4 regions of the Hoeflea prorocentri genome follow, and region 3 is predicted to be linked to each of the others. Evidence: riboswitches for the same ligand, from Rfam matches in the RefSeq annotation. Region 3 holds a riboswitch; each other region holds the start of a gene.
What was found. A riboswitch is a leader RNA that binds a small molecule or an ion and turns the genes downstream of it on or off. The one in region 3 is predicted to bind cobalamin.
Positions count from the first base shown of each region.

Region 1: another riboswitch for cobalamin. It lies ahead of OQ273_RS20605 (hypothetical protein); the one in region 3 lies ahead of OQ273_RS16925 (energy-coupling factor ABC transporter permease).
Region 2: another riboswitch for cobalamin. It lies ahead of cobU (bifunctional adenosylcobinamide kinase/adenosylcobinamide-phosphate guanylyltransferase); the one in region 3 lies ahead of OQ273_RS16925 (energy-coupling factor ABC transporter permease).
Region 4: another riboswitch for cobalamin. It lies ahead of OQ273_RS04335 (DUF1636 domain-containing protein); the one in region 3 lies ahead of OQ273_RS16925 (energy-coupling factor ABC transporter permease).

Region 1 covers NZ_JAPJZI010000001.1:4,374,074-4,379,109, forward strand. Annotated here, with positions in the region: gene OQ273_RS20595 (sulfite exporter TauE/SafE family protein) at 1-456, shown strand, start outside; gene OQ273_RS20600 (hypothetical protein) at 453-1,373, shown strand; cobalamin riboswitch at 1,431-1,641, shown strand; gene OQ273_RS20605 (hypothetical protein) at 1,803-2,120, shown strand; gene OQ273_RS20610 (DUF1737 domain-containing protein) at 2,134-2,340, opposite strand; gene OQ273_RS20615 (HpcH/HpaI aldolase/citrate lyase family protein) at 2,365-3,255, opposite strand; gene OQ273_RS20620 (hypothetical protein) at 3,472-3,696, shown strand; gene leuD (3-isopropylmalate dehydratase small subunit) at 3,834-4,439, shown strand; gene OQ273_RS20630 (RidA family protein) at 4,472-4,855, shown strand; gene leuB (3-isopropylmalate dehydrogenase) at 4,897-5,036, shown strand, end outside.
Region 2 covers NZ_JAPJZI010000001.1:1,018,713-1,023,748, reverse strand. Annotated here, with positions in the region: gene cobN (cobaltochelatase subunit CobN) at 1-1,574, opposite strand, end outside; gene cobW (cobalamin biosynthesis protein CobW) at 1,583-2,656, opposite strand; gene cobU (bifunctional adenosylcobinamide kinase/adenosylcobinamide-phosphate guanylyltransferase) at 2,660-3,184, opposite strand; cobalamin riboswitch at 3,432-3,777, opposite strand; gene OQ273_RS04670 (GGDEF domain-containing protein) at 3,877-4,674, opposite strand; gene OQ273_RS04665 (cobyric acid synthase) at 4,952-5,036, opposite strand, start outside.
Region 3 covers NZ_JAPJZI010000001.1:3,610,853-3,615,888, forward strand. Annotated here, with positions in the region: gene OQ273_RS16905 (sugar ABC transporter ATP-binding protein) at 1-15, opposite strand, end outside; gene OQ273_RS16910 (substrate-binding domain-containing protein) at 123-1,199, opposite strand; gene OQ273_RS16915 (SGNH/GDSL hydrolase family protein) at 1,594-2,244, shown strand; gene OQ273_RS16920 (ROK family transcriptional regulator) at 2,298-3,389, shown strand; cobalamin riboswitch at 3,514-3,724, shown strand; gene OQ273_RS16925 (energy-coupling factor ABC transporter permease) at 3,776-4,459, shown strand; gene OQ273_RS16930 (ABC transporter substrate-binding protein) at 4,555-5,036, shown strand, end outside.
Region 4 covers NZ_JAPJZI010000001.1:942,642-947,677, forward strand. Annotated here, with positions in the region: gene OQ273_RS04325 (hypothetical protein) at 42-971, opposite strand; gene OQ273_RS04330 (hypothetical protein) at 968-1,894, opposite strand; cobalamin riboswitch at 2,010-2,237, shown strand; gene OQ273_RS04335 (DUF1636 domain-containing protein) at 2,366-2,812, shown strand; gene OQ273_RS04340 (ABC transporter substrate-binding protein) at 2,812-4,350, shown strand; gene OQ273_RS04345 (ABC transporter permease) at 4,367-5,036, shown strand, end outside.

The sequences.
Region 1 (5,036 bases), 760 kb from region 3:
CTGTTGTTGATCGTCTCGACTGCATCCGGTTTCAGTCTGCTGTTTGGCGCAATGGTTCTTGTCGCGGTGGGGCTGTCGGCCGCCGGGCGATCCCTGCCTTTCAACTGGGGCTCGCTGGGATCGATGGGTTTCATATCCGGAGCGATGGGAACGATCACGTCTGTTGGCGCGCCGCCGCTGGCCCTTGTCTATCAGGGACGCGAGCCCGATGCGGCACGCGCCACCCTTGCGGCCTTCTTTGCCATCGGCTGCGGCATTTCACTTGCGGGCCTTTACTGGGCCGGTTGGGCAGGATGGCGCGATGCCGCGCTGGCGCTGGCCATGTTGCCGCCCATGTTCGCAGGCCTTTGGGTCGCCCGTTTCTTCAGACTGCGGTTCTTGCGCTGGTATCGACCATGGTTGCTCGGCGTTGCCGGGATGGCCGGAATTCTGCTGGTTCTGCGGGGGCTGACGTGACCCCGGTACTTTCCGTTCTGCAGTTTGCCGCGCGCCACGGGCGCTGGCTCCTTGTCCTTGGGTTGGTCGCCGGTGTCGCGTTGCCAGGCATTGCCGCCTTCATGGAAAAGCAGCTTCCGATAGCCGTGGCGCTGCTGTTGTTCTTCTCCGCTTTGCGTGTCGGGCCCCGGCAGGCTTTTGGCGCGACACGGGATATCGGCCAGTCTCTCTACTTTGTTCTGGCCCTGCAACTGGCCTTGCCGATCATTTTTGTTCTAGTGCTGATTGCAACGGACTGGCGGAGCCCGCTGGCTTTCGGATTGGCGCTGATGCTCGCGGCTTCGCCGATTTCCGGAAGTCCGAGCCTGGCTATCCTGCTTGGCAAGGACAGCGCGCCTTCGTTACGGCTGTTGATCGCAGGTACGGCGCTGCTTCCCCTGACCACGATCCCGGTTTTCTGGATGATGCCGGACCTGGTTGCCGGCAAAAGCGTTTTGGGTGCGGCTCTGCGGTTGCTTCTCATCATCGGCATTGCAACGGCCATTGCCTTTGTCATTCGAGGGTTCTTTTTGAAAAATCCCGGTCCGGCGGGTCTTGGCGCCATCGATGGATTGGCAGCGCTCACCATGGCTATCATGGTTGTCGGGCTGATGGCCGCCGTTCGTCCGGCCCTGGAGAACAACCCCGGCGGACTGGCGTTTAACCTCTTTATTGCCTTTGTTGCCAATTTCGGACTGCAGGCAAGCGTCTATCTCATTTTGAAGCGACCCTTGCCGGATCAAAGCGCTGGAATCGCGGTGTGTGCCGGTAATCGCAACATTGCGCTGTTCCTGGCAGCCTTGCCGGCTGGCGTCATGGAGCCGTTGCTGCTGTTTATCGGCTGCTATCAGGTTCCGATGTATCTGACACCCATCCTGCTCAGGCGCTTTTACCGCTGAACCACAGCTTGCGACGAAAAGCGTCGCTGTAGCGGCTGTCTGTTGAACAGATTCGCGGTAAGCTGCTTGGGTAAAGGTTCTTTGCCGCGATTCGCGCTGATAAGCGCAAGTTTGGCAAAGCCAAGAGGGAAGCCGGTGCAAATCCGGCGCTGCCCCCGCAACTGTAAGCGGCGAGCCTCTCCCAAAAGCCACTGGCCTTGACAGCCGGGAAGGCAGGAGACGGTGATGACCCGCAAGCCAGGAGACCTGCCTTTACGTGAACTGCAAGCCGGGCGGGGTGCCCCGGAAGAGCGGCGAGCCCGGTCCTGGCCGGCACCTGCGCTTTCTTATGCCCCGTCTCTGCCTTTTGAGGAGAGACATGTGAACCACATCAAACAAACAGACGATCTTCACAGATGTCCTTCACCCGGCCGAATGGGAGGGTGAGCGATGTTTCCCGTACAAGATAGTGACATTGGCCGTATCGTCCGCAGGATTGGCCGGCCTGACGGAACCAACATCGTCGCGTTGCGCAAGGACCGGTCGTATCGGCCGCTTTCTGCCGAGGAAGCGCTGATCCAGTGGATGCTCGACCTTCCAACGGGCGCAGCGATCGACAAAGCGGCGCGATATGCGCTGCGCGTCGTGGATGCGGGCCCTGCCATGTCACCCGATGTTCAGCTGTTTTGCGATTATCTGAGGCAGGCCATCGAGGCATCGCAAATACCGGTTTCACCGAACCGGCGCAGGCGCAGGCGGCAACCCTGATATAAAACCGGGCTTATTGCTCGGAGAGTTTCATGTCCGGGCTGTAGGTTTTTCCGGAGACATGCTTGATGACGGCCTGGGCGCATTGCATGCGCCCGGATTCATTGTTGAAACCGTAGGCTGGATCACCATGGAGCTCCCATCCCTGTGACAAAGCTTCGCTGACCTTATGGCAGAAACTGGCATCGTCTGGCCCGGTCAGCAATCTGTAGAGTTTCATCGTGCAGCTCCAATTCGTGTCAGGTTACCGGATGCCGGCTTTTGCCAAAAGCGCCTCGGCCTGTTCCAGATGCAGGCGCTCTACCATGCGCCCGTCGATCTTTATCACCCCTTTGCCGGCGTTTTCGGGCAGGGAAAACGCTTCCACGATCGCTTTTGCCTGCGCAAGTGCGTCCTTGCCAGCTCCGAATGCCTCATTGGCACCGCCGATCTGGCTTGGATGGATAAGGGTTTTTCCGTCGAAGCCCATCAGGTGGCCTTCGGCGCATTCGGCAAGAAAACCGGCCTCGTCGTGAAAATCATTATAAACGCCGTCGAGCACATCGACGCCGGCGGCTTTGGCGGCAAGCACCACCTGCATAAGCCAGGGTGTCATAAATTGTCTTCCGTCCGGAAGGGGGATGTCCGTTTCCTTGGACAGATCATTGGATCCGATCACCAGACAATCGAGGCGGCCGCCGGGCCGATGCGCGGTGTCGGCTGTGGTGAGAACGTTTGCGATACCGCGCGGTGTTTCGATCATTGCCCAGAGCCCGATGGCCGGTTCAGCCCCAACGTCCCGCAGCGCCGCCTCGGCCTGGTCAATGTCGGCTGCACCGTTGACCTTTGGCAGCAGGATGGCGTCGGGGCGCAGACGCGCAGCCTCGACAATGTCGTCATGACCCCATTTGCTTGAAAGGGCGTTGATCCGGATGATCCATTCCTTGCCTGGCGGCCCGGTCCTTGAAAGACGGTCCTCGAGCGCATTGCGCGCTGCCGGTTTTTCATCAGGTGCGATGGAATCTTCAAGATCGACGATAATTGTATCGCAATCGAGCCCGGTAGCCTTTTCCATGGCCCGTTCATTGTTGGCGGGTATGTAAAGGACCGAGCGGCGGGTCTGTTTTTGGCGGTGATGTATGCCTGTTTTTTTCATGGCGTCTTAATGCCTTTCGCCGGGCCGCATCGCAAGGCTGTGTTGTGAGCTCCGACGGTTTTGGAGCTGCATCCTTTACGAATTGTAAGGCGGCGGCGGTTGAAACTGTACCGTTCAATGACCAATTGAATGGAAGCAGACCCGATCTCCAGCGGGTTTACACGGCTGCCGGCTGTTTTGCGGTTCGCCGAATTTGAGAAAGCGGGAGGTAATACGATGGCAAATCTTCGCGCAATCATTGTTGCAGTTGTCGGGCTCGGCATTGCCGCCCTGATCATCGTCGTCATGGCGACCGTCGGGCTGGCTATTGTCGGTTTTGCCGCTGTCGCCTGCGTGGTCGGCCTGATCGCCGCCCGGTTCAATCGGCGCAACCGCGTCCACAAACGCGAGAATGGTCCACGTGTCTGGGACGACGGGAACGGCAAGATTATCGATATGTGATCGGCGATTCTCACCGCCGGGGCCTTCTTTTTCTGTTTCAGCTTTGATAAACGCTTGGCAAAGTTCGCCTGGCGGGCGTTTGTTATGCCTGCTGGCCATCGTCGGCTAAAGCCGGGAAGTATATTGAGGTTCTCGCGATGAAGAAATTTTCAAGACACAGCGGTGTCGCTGCACCCATGCCCATTGTCAATGTCGATACCGACATGATCATCCCGAAGGACTATCTGAAGACAATCAAGCGCACGGGCCTTGGCAAGGGCCTTTTTGCGGAGATGCGTTTTAATGAGGACGGATCCGAGAACGAGGAGTTCGTGCTCAACAAGCCGGCCTATGAGAATGCGACGATCCTGGTAGCGGGTGATAATTTCGGTTGCGGCTCCTCACGCGAGCATGCGCCCTGGGCGCTGATGGATTTCGGCATACAATGCGTCATCTCGACGAGTTTCGCCGATATTTTCTACAATAACTCCTTCAAGAACGGCCTGTTGCCGATCGTCGTGACCCCGGAGGAGCTTGAAATGCTCCTTGACGACGCGTCGCGCGGCGCCAATGCGACCCTGACCGTCGATCTCGTAACCCAGGAAATCCACGGCCCCGATGGCGGCATTATCAAATTCGACATCGATCCGTTCAAGAAACACTGCCTTCTCAACGGTCTCGATGATATCGGTCTGACGATGGAAAAGGACCACCATATCGACAGCCACGAAGAACACATTTCCAACCATCGTCCGTGGCACTGAGCGGAACGGCGGATCGCAAATCGGAGTTCGGCATGCGCAAACTCATCTCCTCCGGTTCGCCCATGGAAGAGGCGGCCGGATATTCGCGGGCGGTTGTGCAAGGCGATTTCTGCTTCGTGGCGGGCACGACCGGTTACGATTACGAGACCATGGAAATGCCGGAAAGCATCGAGGCACAGACTCGAAACGCCCTTTCAACGATAGAGCGGACGCTGACGGATGCCGGTTTCGGCCTCGCCGATATCGCCCGCGTGAAATACTACATCACCGATGCCGCGGACGCCGGCCGGGTCTTTCCCGTTGTCGGGGAATTCTTTGCCGAAGTCAGGCCTGCCGCAACAATGGTTGTCACCGGTCTGATCAGGCCGGAAATGCGCATTGAAATCGAGGCTACCGCCTATAAACCGAAAGACTGACCGGGCTCTTGTCCGACACGAAGACAAACAAGGAATGTTCCATGGCAACGCGTAAACTCCTTCTTCTGCCCGGCGACGGGATCGGCCCGGAAACCATGGCCGAGGTCCGCAAGCTGATCGGTTTCATGAATGAGAGCCACGGCGCGGGTTTTGAGATCGAGGAAGGGCTGGTGGGCGGATC
Region 2 (5,036 bases), 2.6 Mb from region 3:
GGTGAGTGATAACTATCCTTCGGATCGATATTGTAGCCCCGCGCCGGCTGGATACCGACCATCACATTGCCGAACCGCATCAACGGCAAGGCGAACCGGCCGCCTTCTTTGTCACCCACAAAAAACGGATCCTCGTCCGGCGCACCCCAGCGGGTGCTGACGGCTCGTCTCACAGGTTCCGGCAGTTGATCGAAAAATTGAAGGTAATCTGTCCGGCTGATGGTCTCGCGGATCGCACGCGCATCCACGGCGGCGTTAGTCGGCCCTTCCATCAGCACATCCATCAGAACGTTGCCATCGTCGGGCAGTGCGGAAACGTCGTAACCGGCAGCCGCCATCGCTGTAAGAACTTCGATCGTCCCCGCCGGCGTATCAAGACCGACGCCGTTTCCCAGCCGGCCGTCCCGGTTCGGATAGTTGGCAAGAATGAGCGCAACCCTGCGCTCTACCGGTTTGCCCCGGCGCAGGGATGCCCAATTGGCCGCAAGGCGGGCGACAAACAAGGCCCGATCCGGCTCTGCGACATGCGTAACGATATTGGCTTCGACCTTTTCATCAAAGGAGGCTGCAGACTTGAACGACACGGCTCGGCTGAGCACACGGCCATCAACCTCCGGCAATGCGACGTTCATCGCCAGATCGCGGGCGCTGAGACCTTGCGCGGATGCTGACCAGGTCTCATGGGTGGATCCTGAAAATATGGCCTGAAGAACGACCGCTCCGGTTGCTTCCAGAGCTGTTGGCTTGCGCGCGCCGCCGGGTGCGGAAACCGCAAACCCCGTTGCATTGATAACAACGTCAGGCGGACATTCGCCGAAAACGGCTTCCACTGTGGCGACAGACACAGGATCCTTCAGGCTCGAAATGAAAATCGGCAACGGTTGAACGCCTTCGCCCTGCAGCGCGCTGACAAGCGCCTCGACCGGCTGGGTTTGACCGCTTTGCACAAGCGCCCGGTAAAAACAGATCGGCACGACGGGCCGCTCATTTCCGGACGTGACGATATCGGCCAGCGCCGGGGTGTCCAGCCCAGGCCACCAAAGACCGGATTTGAGCAGAGGAACTGCCGAGGCAGGTTTGTCGGCGCGGCCCAGAAGCCATGCGCAATAAGTGAGAAAGGACGCGGTGTTTGCCGCCCCGCCCTCAACCAGATAACGCCATAGCGCTTCAACATCACCTTCGGACATGGTCGAAAACGAAGAAAGGCCGTCATCCGGCTTGTCGTCGCCTGGCAATACGGCCATGGCAATGCCGTTGGCCACGGCACAGCTGTGCAGGCATTCAAGCGCATAGGAAAAGTAGCTCGCGCCGCCCAATGCGCGCACGACGATCAGCCGCGCATGTTTGGCCGTCCGCTCGACATAACTGTCAACGGACATCGGATGGCGCAGCGTCATGAGGCTGGCAAGGCGCAGTGTCGGCGCCGAGGAGGTGAGACCTGCCTGCGCGGCTGCGAGGCTTGCAAGCTCCGTGTCGGCGGCGCTGAGGAAAACAATGTCGCCCGGCGACTGGCCGAGATCGACGGCCTCATCGCTGTCGGAGATCGTACCCTTTTGCGCCAGCAGCAGATGCATATCGTCTCTCAGCCGCCGGCCGCTTGCCGGATGGCCGTTTCTATAGTGGATTTGTCGATATCATGAAGGCCGATGACAACCAGCCGGCTGCCTCGCACCTCGCCCACCGACCAGGGCCGGTCGAAATAGCTATCGATACGGGTCCCGACGGCCTGGATCACAAGCCGCATCGGCTTGCCCGGCACATCGGCAAAGCCCTTCAGCCGCAGCACGTCGTGATCCGATATGATGGATTTCAGTTGTTCGATAAACCGGTCCGGATCGGCGATCGCACCGGCCTCAACAACAAAACTGTCAAACTCGTCATGATCGTGGTGGTGATCTTCACCAGCCTCATGCGCGGCATCATGCGCGCGTTCATGATGCGACTTGCGGTTTGCGATATCGGCTTCGCTCTCCATGCCAAGCCCCAGAAGGACAGCAGGCGGAACCTCACCGCCTTTGGCCGTGACCATAGCCGGGCTGCGCTTCGACCGCACCGCGACATCGCTGCGAACCGCTTCAAGACGTGTATCGTCAATCAGATCCGCCTTGTTGAGGACAATCAGGTCAGCCGCGGTCAATTGATCTTCAAACAGTTCTTCAAGCGGGCTTTCGTGATCCAGCGCATCGTCGTCCCTGCGTTGCGCATCGAGCCGCTCGTGATCCTCGGCGAACCTGCCATCGGCCACAGCCGCACTGTCCACAACAGTGATCACGCCATCGACGGTGACACGCGGTTTGATGCCCGGCCAGTTAAAGGCGGCGACCAGAGGCTGGGGCAAGGCGAGACCGGAGGTTTCAATGACGATGTGATCAGGCTTTTCGTCCCGGTCCAGGAGTTTTTCCATCGTCGGTATGAAGTCGTCCGCAACGGTGCAGCAGATGCAGCCATTGGTCAGCTCGACAATATCGTCTTCCGTACAGTTTTCAGCGCCGCATCCCTTCAGCACATCACCGTCCACGCCAAGATCGCCGAACTCGTTGACGATCAGCGCAATGCGTCTCCCGTCTGCCTTGCTGAGCAGGTGGCGGATCATTGTGGTCTTTCCGGCACCAAGGAATCCGGTAATCACAGTCGCGGGAATTTTCTGTCCCTGCATTGTTCAACCCTTCATTTTCAGCGGCAAGCCCGCCGCTACAAAAAATACGTTGCGCGCACATGATGCGACACGTTGATGCAAATGCCCGGCATGATCGCGAAAGGCGCGTGCCATGGCGTTTTCGGGAACGATACCGAGCCCCACTTCGTTGGAAACCAGAACAACCGAACCGCTGATATCCTTGAGCCGATCGATGAGCGTCTGTGTTTCAGCAGCGATATCGCGCTCAGCGAGCATCAGGTTGGTTATCCAAAGCGTCAGGCAATCAACCAGAACAGCGCGACCTGGACGCACTTGCGTGCGCAAGGACGCGACGAGCTCCAAGGGCTCCTCGACAGTCTTCCAGTCAGCACCGCGCCGATCGCGATGACGTTGGATACGGTCTTCCATTTCACCGTCGAGGGATTGAGCGGTCGCCAGATAAACCGCCTCAAGGCCGCTTGAAATCACCAGCTCTTCGGCAAAGGCGGATTTACCGGAGCGGGCACCGCCGAGAATGAACGTCACACCAGGGCCGAGCGTGGTCATGGCTGTCCACGCAAACGCTTTGCCGTCAAACCACCGGGCGGACAGTCAGATGCCAGGAGCCAGCCGGCCGCAGACGCGGCGGGCGAAGATTGCATAATCATGGTCGCGCGTCCCGCTATCGATACGGGAAACAGTGAGCGTCCGATACATTATGCGCAGTGACCACCAAAATGGCGGGTAATAGATTTTGTGCAGCCATCGCAACCTCCGTGTCCGGCCGGGGAACAGGTCCCTTTCAGGCGGGCAAAAACGCCCCTTACGAATGGCAGGTCTCCTGGCTCACGAATTGATCGGCCAATCGGCCGGTCCGGCAGTCCCTCACCTTCCCAGAGTGTTTGCGGCGCGAAGGCGGACGATTCGCAGATTTCTAGAGGCGTCCAACCCGGTTCATCGCGCCGCCACTCCAGTGGCTTACCGGAAAACCCACATGCTCCGACTATTCGGATCACCTTCATTCTCCGGCAGGGATTGCCAATCCGCTCTACAGTCGCGGGGTCGGCTGCGATTTAAGCGCCCGGTTTGGGTCCGCCCGTCGCATTCCCTTTGATCCTCCTGGCTTTATGCCATTGCGGACCATTCGCACTAGGAGTGATAGGCGCAGTTGGACAGGGGTGTCAATCAGCACTGACGTACTTCGCGCTCTAAAGCCGGTCTTTGAATGGAATGTTTAGGACCGAAAGGACATGTCCCCTCTATGCGGCAGCGGCCAGTCCTGACTTGTTGTCGACATAGCTGACGCGGTTGCGCCCGTCCTTCTTGGATTTATAGGTCAGCAGATCGGCCTGTCGCAGCGCGGTTTCGAAACACTTGCCGCCCTCATAGCGAACGACGCCGACGCTGATTGTCAGCCGGATTTCGTTTTCACCGTAGATGAACACATTGCGTTCAACCGCCTGGCGCAGGCGCTGTGCGACATTCCATGTCTCCTGGACGGTTCCGCGTTGCAAGGCCACGGCAAATTCTTCACCGCCCAGCCGCGCGACAACGTCGTCGGCCCGCAGATTGATGCGGAACAGATCGGCCACCTGAACCAGGATGGCATCACCGGCATCATGTCCGAATTGATCGTTGACCTGCTTGAAATGATCAAGGTCGATTACCAGCAGCGCCCTGCTGTCAGCCCGTTTTGAATGTCCTTTTCTCCTTCCTTGATCCTTCGACATTTTTTGGGATTCGACAAAAGCGCGTCGGTTCAAAAGGCCTGTCAGCGCATCCGTTCTTGAAAGCATGCGAAAATGTTCAGCCAGCATATCCGCACGTGTCTGAAGCGTGACGACATAAAGAACAAAGGGAACAGCAACAACCAGCGTGATCTTAAGGCAAAGTATGATGTCGGCCAGCAAATCCGGACCGGTGAGCGGCGGCATGAAATGGGCGTTGACGCCCTGCGCCAGAATGACGATTCCGACCAGAAGCAACAGCGAGCGGGCAACGACCGCGCGCAGTCTGCTTTTTACGACACCAAATAAAGTCAAACCCGGGTTAGTCACCCTGATCTCCACAAAAGCGATACACCATCTCGTCCGGCTTTGTCGCCCGGACCTGCCTTTGGGATGATCACAACAGATCTGCACCTGCAGCAAAGCGAGTGCCAGCCCAAAGGCAATGCAACAATCATTCACCTGCTTCACCGGTCAGTCCGGGTCAGCTGTTTCCACACCTTAGATAGGTATGGACGCGAGCCGATTTTCATTTCGGTCGCGCAAACTACCTACACAATAGCGTGAAAAGACAAACACCGGTTTATGAAAGAGAGTTAGCGGATTGTTAAGAAAGCTCTTTAAAGCCGGGCAAGTGTGGTCCGATCAGACTGTCCAGACGCGTTGCGATTGCATCAAGCGCCTCGTCCACA
Region 3 (5,036 bases):
GATCAGTGGTTTCACGTTATCTCCACCACAGCGGCTGCCAATTCGGATAGTCGTCAACACGTTCTGTGGGGATGTGTGGATTCATCCCCACAGAAGTTGGTCTGACATGGTCCTGGGAGAGACTAATTCCTGCCGTAGAGTTCCTGCAATTTCTCTTCCGGCAGTTCCGTTGGCCACCAAACATTCGCCGACAGATCATCGCGATAGTATTGCCTGGTCTTGTCCAGGTCCCAGCCTTCCGGATTGTAATCGTAGTGTTTCTTGAGTTCCTTGCCTTCAAGCAGAGCAACGGCGGCACGAACACCGGCCGCCCCCTGAGCCGGCGAATACTCAGCCGATATCGATTGAAATCCGTCCTTAATCCACTGACCGAAGAAACCGTTATTGCCTTCACCGGAGATTGGCGGGATATCTGCACCAAACTGCTTGAATACATCGACACATGCGCGTGTCATATCCGCGCCCGACGACCAGATTCCATCGACATTGGGATTGTTCAGATACAGCGTTTCACATAGCTTCTTGGTCTTGTCGTATTGCCAGTCACCATGCTCCTCGACTAGGATCTCGATATTGGTACCTTCAAGCGACTGCAGGAGACCGTTGTATCGATTTGTGTCCTCCGGGTGTCCGGCCAGTCCGCGAAGAACCCATATTTTGGCATCGTTTCCAACCGCATCGACAAGCCAGTCACCCATAACCTTTCCAAAGTGCTCCGCCCCACCCTGGATCTCGGTTGTAAACGAGTTGCTCTCAATGCGTCCCGTATGCAGAACGACCGGAATTCCCGCAGCCACGGCCTTCTCAATGGAAGCGTCGGCTGATGTGGATGTCACTGGCTGCACGATAATCGCGTCCATGCCTTGCGCAATCAGATCCTCGATATCGGCAACCTGTTTCTTCTGATCAAACCCGGCGTCGAGCAAGACAAATTTCTCAATACAATCTACGGCAGCCGCTGCGCCCTCCGATTCATGCGCAACCTGCACTGTCCAGGTGTTCGCATTGACGCCAAAATGGCTCATTCCGATTTTCCAGCCGCACGGCTTCTGAAATTTACCGGCAGGAACAACAGGATTGTCGCCCGGTCGCTCGGTTACGCCGTCCATGATTTTCACATCCTCGGCAAAGGCCGGAAAGGTCAGAGTTGTTGTGGCAAATAACACACCAGCGGTGATTGCTGTGGCTAGTTTCGTCATGGGTTTGCCTCCATCTGGATTGACAAGTTCGATCCTTACACACGCACTCCGAACGGCTTGGCTGCCGGCTTCGCAGACGATGATTCTGGAGAACAGCACCCGAGGTTTCGTTCGTATAGGCGGCGAAATTCCGCATTCTTTCGAATGCCCCACGCGCCGGAACAGCCGGAACCTTCAAGTCTTCCTCCCGACCTTCAGGAAACACAAGCAGTCATCTCATGTCAACATTTATTCATGTTGAATGAATATTTATCCTCACTTGCCTGAAGGCTGATCCAATGTCATCTTTCGCGAATGATCATCTCGGGCAACCGCAGTAAGGCAGATAAAACTCAACAGGCCATCACAGGCTAATATCTTGAATAAGAAGGATATTTCTGACAGTGGAGACAGGATGAGAACAGTTCTGTGTTACGGCGACTCAAATACGCACGGACAGATACCCGGAGGCACCCCCCTGGATCGTTTTGGCCTGGATACGCGTTGGCCGGGCGTGTTGCAACGAGAATTGGGAGACGGCTGGCACGTCATTGAAGAGGGTTTGAGTGGCCGCACCACCGTTCACGACGACCCTATCGAAGGCGCGATCAAAAACGGGCGCACTTACCTCAGACCCTGCATGATGAGTCACGCGCCACTCGATGTTGTTGTTGTTATGCTCGGAACAAACGACCTGAAGGCCCGCTTTGGGCAGCCGCCGTCCGAGGTGGCTATGGGAATGGGTTGTCTTATTCATGACATCAAGGAGTTGGCGCCGGGACCCGGCGGCAATGTTCCCGAGATCATGATCGTTGCACCTCCTCCGATGCAAGACGATATCAAGGAGTGGAGTTCGATTTTCGCCGGCGCGCAGGAAAAGAGCCACAGGCTGGCCCTTGAATTTGAGATCATGGCCGACTCGCTTGAGGTGCACTATTTTGATGCAGGTTCCATTATCGAATGTGATCCTGAGGACGGGTTCCATCTAAGCGGCAACGCACACAAGGCTCTCGGCGTTTCCATGGCGCAGGAAATTGTGGCAATCGGGTGGGTCGACAATGGCTGAGATGCGGACAATAACGAGACCACATGCGGTTCAGGAGGTGTATTTTGCCTGATATGCGGTTCGCTCCTCCAAATCCATTGCGTATCGCTGACCGCTCCAGTGGTCTGAACTCGATCAGTGTTCGCAGTTATAACGAACGGCTTGTCCTGTCACTCTTGTTGCAGAATGACGGCATATCGCGAATGGAAATTGGCCAAAGGACAGGGCTATCTGCGCAAACTGTCTCTGTTATCGTCAGATCTCTCGAGCAAGAAGGCCTCGTCAAAAAGGGAAAAGCGCAGAAAGGCCGTGTCGGCCCACCGGCTATTCCCTTGTCGCTGAATGCGAAAGGTGCCTATTCCGTCGGCATAAGTCTGGGCCATCGGCAAACTGACGTTGTGCTGATCGATTTCGTCGGGGCTGTGAAGTTCCACACCACAATTCCCAACTCTTCCAGGACGGAAGGCAGCAACCACACGCAATTCCTGGAAACGGTCCGTGCAGCCATTCAGGCGCTTCCCAGCAATCGCGAAAGGATTGCAGGCGTTGGATTGGCTATTCCTGAAGATCGATACGAGTTGAACCTGGCGCCTTATGGAGCCGCGGAAAGATATGAAACTCTGGGTTCCGAGATCGAGGCTGATTTAGGTGTTGAAGTCTACGTTCAAAACGACATATCGGCAGCGGCCGGCGGCGAGAGCTTATTTGGCGCAGCCAAGCCCTTGACAGATTACCTGTTCTGCTATCTGGGGGCTCGACTTCACAATCGGCTGGTTCTCAATCACCAGATATTCAACAGCAACGCCATCCAGAGCCACGACGTCGGGCTGCTCTATCTTCAGAAACGTCTTGAGGAAAACGGCTTAGACACCAGCGCGCTTTGGGAGAGAGGCGCCCTGTGGCCAGATTTCGGAACAGTCGAGGCCGACTGGTTCGACACATGCGTTTCACAACTCGAGCAGTCCATGACCGCGCTATCTCAGTTTGTGCCTGTAACCACAATCGTACTGTCATCTTATGCGCCCAAAGATATTTGCGAGAAAATATCAAAACGGCTGGAAGACCGGATGGATGGCATTCGTGCCATTGCCGGCTCACTGGAAGTCTCCCCCAAAGCCATAGGTGCCGCGAGCCTGCCCTTCAGTTCGAAATTCATGGTGGAATGAGACCAAATCGCCGGCAACGCCCAAGATTTCTTCCATCCGGCCCGCGTCACCTATTTCCTGCCCGACACGCCGTAAATATTCACCATCGAGGTCGCAAACGGCATTGCCCGGCCTCGGATGTGGCTGTAACAATCGGCATTCGGGTTCCAGGCGGGCAAAGCCCGCCGGATTAAATGGGAACACGGTAGGGACGACCAAATGCGGGCCTGATCCGTGACTGCCCTCGCAACTGTGAGCGCGAGCCGCTTCCACTATGCCACTGGGGAAGCCCGGGAAGGCGGAAGTCCAGGCGATGAAGCGCGAGTCAGGAGACCTGCCCGAATAACCTGAACAGGCGCAGCACAGCTGCGTCGGCAATGCACGAAGGGTGCAGGAAAGGAAAGACCATGCATATTGAACCGGGCGTCGTTGACGGCGCCAAACTGGCCTTGAGCTACGCCACCGCCGCCGGCGCAGGCGGCCTGATGCTGAAAATGGCCTTTGACGACGTAAAGTCCAATGGAGGCGTAGCGGCGCTGGCCATACGCAGCGTGGCGACGACCGTGCTGGTCTTCAGCTTCTTTGAGATCTTCCCGCATTTCCCCGTCGGGGTTTCGGAGGTTCACTTTATTCTCGGCGCAACACTCTACCTGGTCTTCGGCGCCGGCCCGGCAGCGATCGGCCTTGCCCTCGGCCTTCTGGCGCAGGGCGTTTTCTTCGCGCCATTCGACCTGCCGCAATACGGCATGAACCTGACGACGCTGGTCTTGCCTCTCTTTGCCGTCAGCCTTCTGGCCAGGAAGATCATTCCGTCGCACACGGCTTACAAAGACGTTTCCTACAAACAGGCGCTCGCGCTTTCGACCACCTATCAGGGCGGCATCGTTGTCTGGGTCGCCTTCTGGGCTTTCTACGGCGGCGGCTTCGGAGCGGAGAACCTGGCGCAGATCGGAACCTTCGGTATCGCCTATATGAGCGTGATCATCCTTGAGCCGGTGCTTGACCTTGGCATTCTCGCCATCGCCAAGAACTGGGATAATCTGAAGGACAGCCGGCTTTTCAACCGACGTCTCTACAGCGCTCACGCCTGATCCTCCATACAACCGGCTTCCGGAGCCTTGTCCCGGAAGCCACCGAATGCCTGAAATCAAGGGCGCTTGCCATTATTCGCACATGCGGGCTTAATATGAACCGGCGACTCAACCGGCGGTTCGTCACAGGCTCGACCTTCCGCCTCATCGACCGGAGGGACGTTCTGCGCGGTCCATTTCGCATCCTGCTTGCAGCACTCTCGATCGGCTTTGTTTCCTCCGCAGACAGCCGGGCGGAAACCGGCGTTCATTCAGACCGGATCGTTCTCGGCCAATCGGCGGCCTTCAACGGCCCGGCCGCCTCGCTCGGAACCGCGTTCCGGGACGGACTGAACGCCGCCTTCAAAGCGGTCAACCGGTCGGGCGGCATTCATGGCCGACATATCCGGCTTATCGGGTATGATGACGGCTATGAGCCGGAACAGGCAATCGCCAACACGAAAAAGCTGATCGACGACGACGCGGTCTTCGCACTGATCGGAGAGGTCGGCACGCCGACATCGCGCGCCGCCCACCCGCTTTCGGAGAAGGCGGGCATTCCCTTCGTTGCGCCCTTTACCGGCGCCTCGTTCCTGCG
Region 4 (5,036 bases), 2.7 Mb from region 3:
GGCAGCGGCTTTTTTGTGGTGACAAAGCACCGTCTGTTTTTTTAGCGCAAGCCGAGAAGACGTTTGAGCGTTTTGCGCGGATGGCGAAAGACTGACGGTTGCGGCGGCCGGTAAGCTTGGGGAACGACGGGCTCGGGAAGAGTTCGCTCCATCGCGGCGCGCTGCAGATGATCAGGCAGGGTCAAGGTCGTCAGCCTGTCGTTCTGTGTCGTGATGATATCGTCTCCGGTCAGGCCGAATGAATCCTGCGGCTGCCGGTCGACCTTCCGCCAGTCAAAGTCGACGCGGCGGATGTTTTGCCCGGGCCGGCCGTGGCTGAGATGATAGGTGTTGCCGATCTTTTGGACGGGTGCGGTGTGTTCAAACGCCGCTGTACAGAATATGGCATCCTTGTGCGTGTTGCTGAAGGTCAAATCCTCGCGGAAACCGCCAATCTCGTGAAAGAGCGATCTGGAGCAAAAGATGAAATCTCCTGACGCCATGCAATAGGGCTCGATATCGCTGGCATGGTTGTCGGACAGGGATGGGTCGTTAAGCGAAGATGCATCCTCGATGTCGATCCAGCCGGCCCTGTACAACATGCGCGTTTCGAAGTTGCCCTTTTGCAGGAACTCCAGGACATCGTCGCCGAAGTAATTGTCGGGATTTGTCAGCAGCAGCCATGATCCTCTGGCTCTGGCGGCTCCGGCATTCTTGGCGTGATATTCAAACAGCTTGATGTGCCGGTTTTCGCTGATCAGCCGGTGGATGGATGCGTCGACAACAATGCAGCGCGCCTTGTCGATGGTGGACAGCAGCTTTTCTGACAATAACGGCCTTCCGGGAAGCGGGTTCCACTCGACGAATACCAGCTCCGCCTCAACGCCCCGGGCCTCCAGCGCTTTAAGATTGTAGAGGCTGGTCGAAAACAGCCGATCCTCGAAATCGCCGCCGTAATTGTCGTTGCGGCCCACAATGACGATCGAAATCATGCATCCACCCTGCGCATATAGGCTTCATAGGCTCTAAGGGCCCGTTGCGGCCAGTAGGCACTGATGTCGTAACTTCCGGAATTGATCGCTTGCACCATCTTCGCGTTGTTTTCGTAGCCGACAAACTCGTTGACCAGATTGCCGGTCAGGTCCTGCACGTTTCTGTCCTGGCGAACCGAGGCCTGCGCATAGGCGACTTTGTAGCCGAGGTGAAGCAGATGATAGGCGGCCCAGATATCGTCCATCCTGCCGGCAAAAGGCACCATGAAGTAGCGCCGAAGTGCTTCGGAGGTCAGGAAAGTATTTTGTGAATTGAAGGGGCTGACCGTGTCGGATGTGAAAGGAAAGCTGCCCGTATCGAAAGTTACATCCGGAGCGTGTTCCATGCGGCAGACCGCATCGATATCCGGGTCGCCATCCCAGAAATCGGCCTGAATATCGACATGGACCTGTCGGTCTTCGAAATTTGAATAGTCTCGGGTTCTAAGCAGTTGAAGGGGAAAGCCGCGATGCCAAAGGTGCCTGTGTTCCGTCGCGCCGACCGGGTCAAAACAATCGCCATCGACGATAAATGACTTCATTGTCGCCGTCGTGCCGACAAGCAGTTCGCTGCCCCAGTTCTCATAGGGTATGTTGTCATCATCGACCGTCGCAATGATATCGGCGCCTTCATCCAGCGCCAGCACAAAGCCGAGATTTCGGCGCTGGATGCAGTTCCAGCCAATCAGCTCCGAAAGCTCCGGTGCGAGTTTTTCCTGATCCGAAGGTGACAGGTATCGCCCGTTGTCCAGCCGGTAGTCGGTCGGCGTTTTCCGGTCGCCCACCACGATCAACGTCCAGTCCTTCATGGCATCAAAGCGCCGGATCGCCTCGGTTGGTGCGTTGATGGTGGTTGAAACGATATATTTTTTGTGTCCTTGCATGCACAGACGCTTAGACAAGGAGGCGACCGGGAACAAGCGCAAATAACCTCAAAGCCAAGCGCGTTTCTCTTTGCGCATTGTCCCGTCGCGATGTTGACAGCTATCACCAACACGATAAGACTGCCGCCCAGATGGTTCCGGCGAATCCTTACGGCTAGCTGGATGAAAAGGGAACACGGTGCGGTGTAACCATCAGGTGCCAATTCCGTGACTGCCCCCGCAACTGTAAGCGGAGAGCCTATCAGCGAAAACCACTGGGTATGGTGTGTAGTCTCCATCCTGGGAAGGTGCTGACAGGCATAGACCCGCGAGTCAGGAGACCTGCCATCGCTCAACTTAAACTCGGGCGGGGTGCCCCCGGGGAGGTCGTAGTGATGACATCGAAAATTTCGCTGACATTTGCCGGGCGTAACAAATCCGGCCTTCATCTCTCCCTTCGGTACCCGCCGCTTCCTCGGGGGATGATGATCTGTGCAAAACAAGAAATTGGCGAGCTTGTCGGTCTGTACCCGTTGCCGGCAGGCAGCGTTCTCCGGCCCGGATAACCAGCGGCCGGGTTATCGCCTGGCCAAGACACTCCATTCACAATTTTCCGGCAGCGCCGCCGCCGGGCTCGGCATGTCGTTTCGTGGCGTGCGTTGCATGAGCCAGTGCAAGCGTCCTTGCGTTGTCGCGCTGTCGGGGCCATCCAAATACACGCTCGTATTCGGCGATCTTCACCCGCAAACCGATGCCGAGGCGATCCTCGAACTGGCCGAAAAGTATGCCACGACAACCAATGGTTTCGTCGAGCGCGCCGATCGTCCAGAAGCCTTGCGCGCCGGCATTCTTGGCCGCATTCCGCCCCTCAACCTTGATGGCGACCCAATCGACCCTGATTTCACCATTCTTCCTGCAATCGACAAGGACATACTTTGATGCTTATTGCGAAAAACCAATTGAACCGGGATCAGCAAACCTTTGACAGATGCCGCAACGCCCTGTCGGCTGCAGGCCTTGCAGCTGCGTTTGCCCTGGCAGGTGTGATTGCTTCCGCGGCGGCTGAAAACGTGACTGTCGGCCAGACGTTCCTTGCATCAGGTCTTGATCCTGCCGATGGTTCAACCGGCTGGGCGCTCGTATCCCATGGTATTGCCGAACAGCTTTTCTCCGTATCGCGCGATGGAGAGGTCATTCCTAATCTCGCCGCGTCCGCGACAAAAAATGCGGATGGCTCCTGGATGATTGAACTGTCGCCCGAACGCTTTTTCTCCGATGGAACGCCCGTTACAGCCAAGCTGGTCGCGGCCGCTCTCAACCGCACCGGTGAGGCCAACGCGTCGGCACGCGCGACAGCGGGCCGGTTGATTTTCGAAGCGGTGGACAACGATACGCTGAACGTGACAACCGAGCAGCCAACGGCGATCCTTCCATCCATTCTCGCCGAGTGGGCCTTCCCGGTTTACATGGAGACCAGCGGCGATCCCATCTTTACCGGTCCATTTGCCGTGGAAAGCTTCGAAACCGGCTCCGCGATCGAGATGGTGCCGAATAGGCACTATGAAGGACACGGGCAGCGGCCGGATGTTACGATCCGGCGGATCGCTGATGGTCAGTCTATGGCGCTTGCATTTGCATCCGGCGAGTTGGACCTTGCCTTCAATCTGCCTGTTGAAACCATCTCGATGTTTGATGGCAGCAAAGACCGGTCGGTAAGATCTTTCCCGGTCGCTTACCAGTACATGATGTGGATGAACACGCGCACGCCGACACTGGGAGACGTTCGGGTCCGCCGGGCGATCGACGCTGCTATTAACAGGAACCATCTGGTAACCGCCGCGCGAGCGGGCACACCGGCGACAGGCGCTTTCGCCGCTGGCTACCCGTTTGCTGCCGAGGGGACACTTGCCTACGATCCCGACCTATCGGCACGCCTGCTTGATGAGGCCGGCTGGATTATGGGTGATGATGGCTTGCGCTCCAAGGATGGCAAAAATCTGGACCTCGTTTTGTGGGCCTATCCGCAGCGCCCCGATCTCGTGACCTTCCAACCGGTAATCCGTGCGGCTCTCGCGGATCTGGGCATTGCAGTGACAACGCAGGTGACCGAATCCCCGAGCAATGTCGCGGACAGCGGCGAGTTCGACCTGTTCCTTTGGGCGCAGCATACCGCTCCTTCGGGTGATCCTGGCCTGTTTCTTTCTCTCTTCTTCGAAACAGATGCCGCACGCAATTACACGGGCTGGTCCAGTGCGACCTATGACGATGTTGTTGACGCGCTGCGCAAGGCAGAGGATTCCAATGAGCGGATTGCGTTGGCAAAAAAGGCGCAGGAACTGATTGCGGATGGTGCCCCGGTCTCGTTCCTCGTTACGCCGCAATGGCATGTCGGCCTGTCCGGCCGGTTGGCGGATTATCAGCCTTGGGGGTCGGACTACTACGTCATCCGTCCGGATCTTTTTGTGTCGCAACCATAGACAGGGAGCCTGAGCGATGAGCTGGCTTGCGGCAATGCGGATGGCATTCATGGCCCTTGTGTCATGGCTGGCTGCGGTTGCCGTGAGCTTTGTGTTGATTCGCCTCATTCCCGGCGATCCGGTCGATATTTTTGCAAATCGCATGAATGTTCACGCCGGCGACGAGCTGGTCGCCGCCTACCGTCAGGCCTGGGGGCTTGATCACAGTCTGATCGAGCAGTTTTTCATCTGGCTGAAGGGTTTCGTCACCCTCGATTGGGGTGTTTCATTTGTCACCGGCGGCAGCGTTTCGAATGAACTTGCTCCGCGCCTGGCATGGTCGGCGGCGATTGGTTTCGGCGGCATGATTGCTGCGATTTGTTTCGGCACATTTCTTGGTTTTCGTGCCGCGCTCCACCCTGGAGGCATGGCTGATAGTCTTTCGCGGAGCATGGCCGTGGCCGGTCAGGCGCTTCCTGCCTTTGCTGTGGGGCTCCTGGCGCTTTGGCTGTTTGCCGCCGAACTTCGATGGCTTCTTCCATTCTCGGGCAGCACGGTTGAACGGCTCGTTCTGCCGGTTGCGCTGGTCGCATTTTTCTCTATCGGCAGTGTTTCCCGCCTGGTACGCACCGGGTTTGCCGAAACGGCGGCAGCGCCGTTTATGCGGACCGCCCTTGCAAAAGGCCTTTCGCGCAAGACCGCGCTGT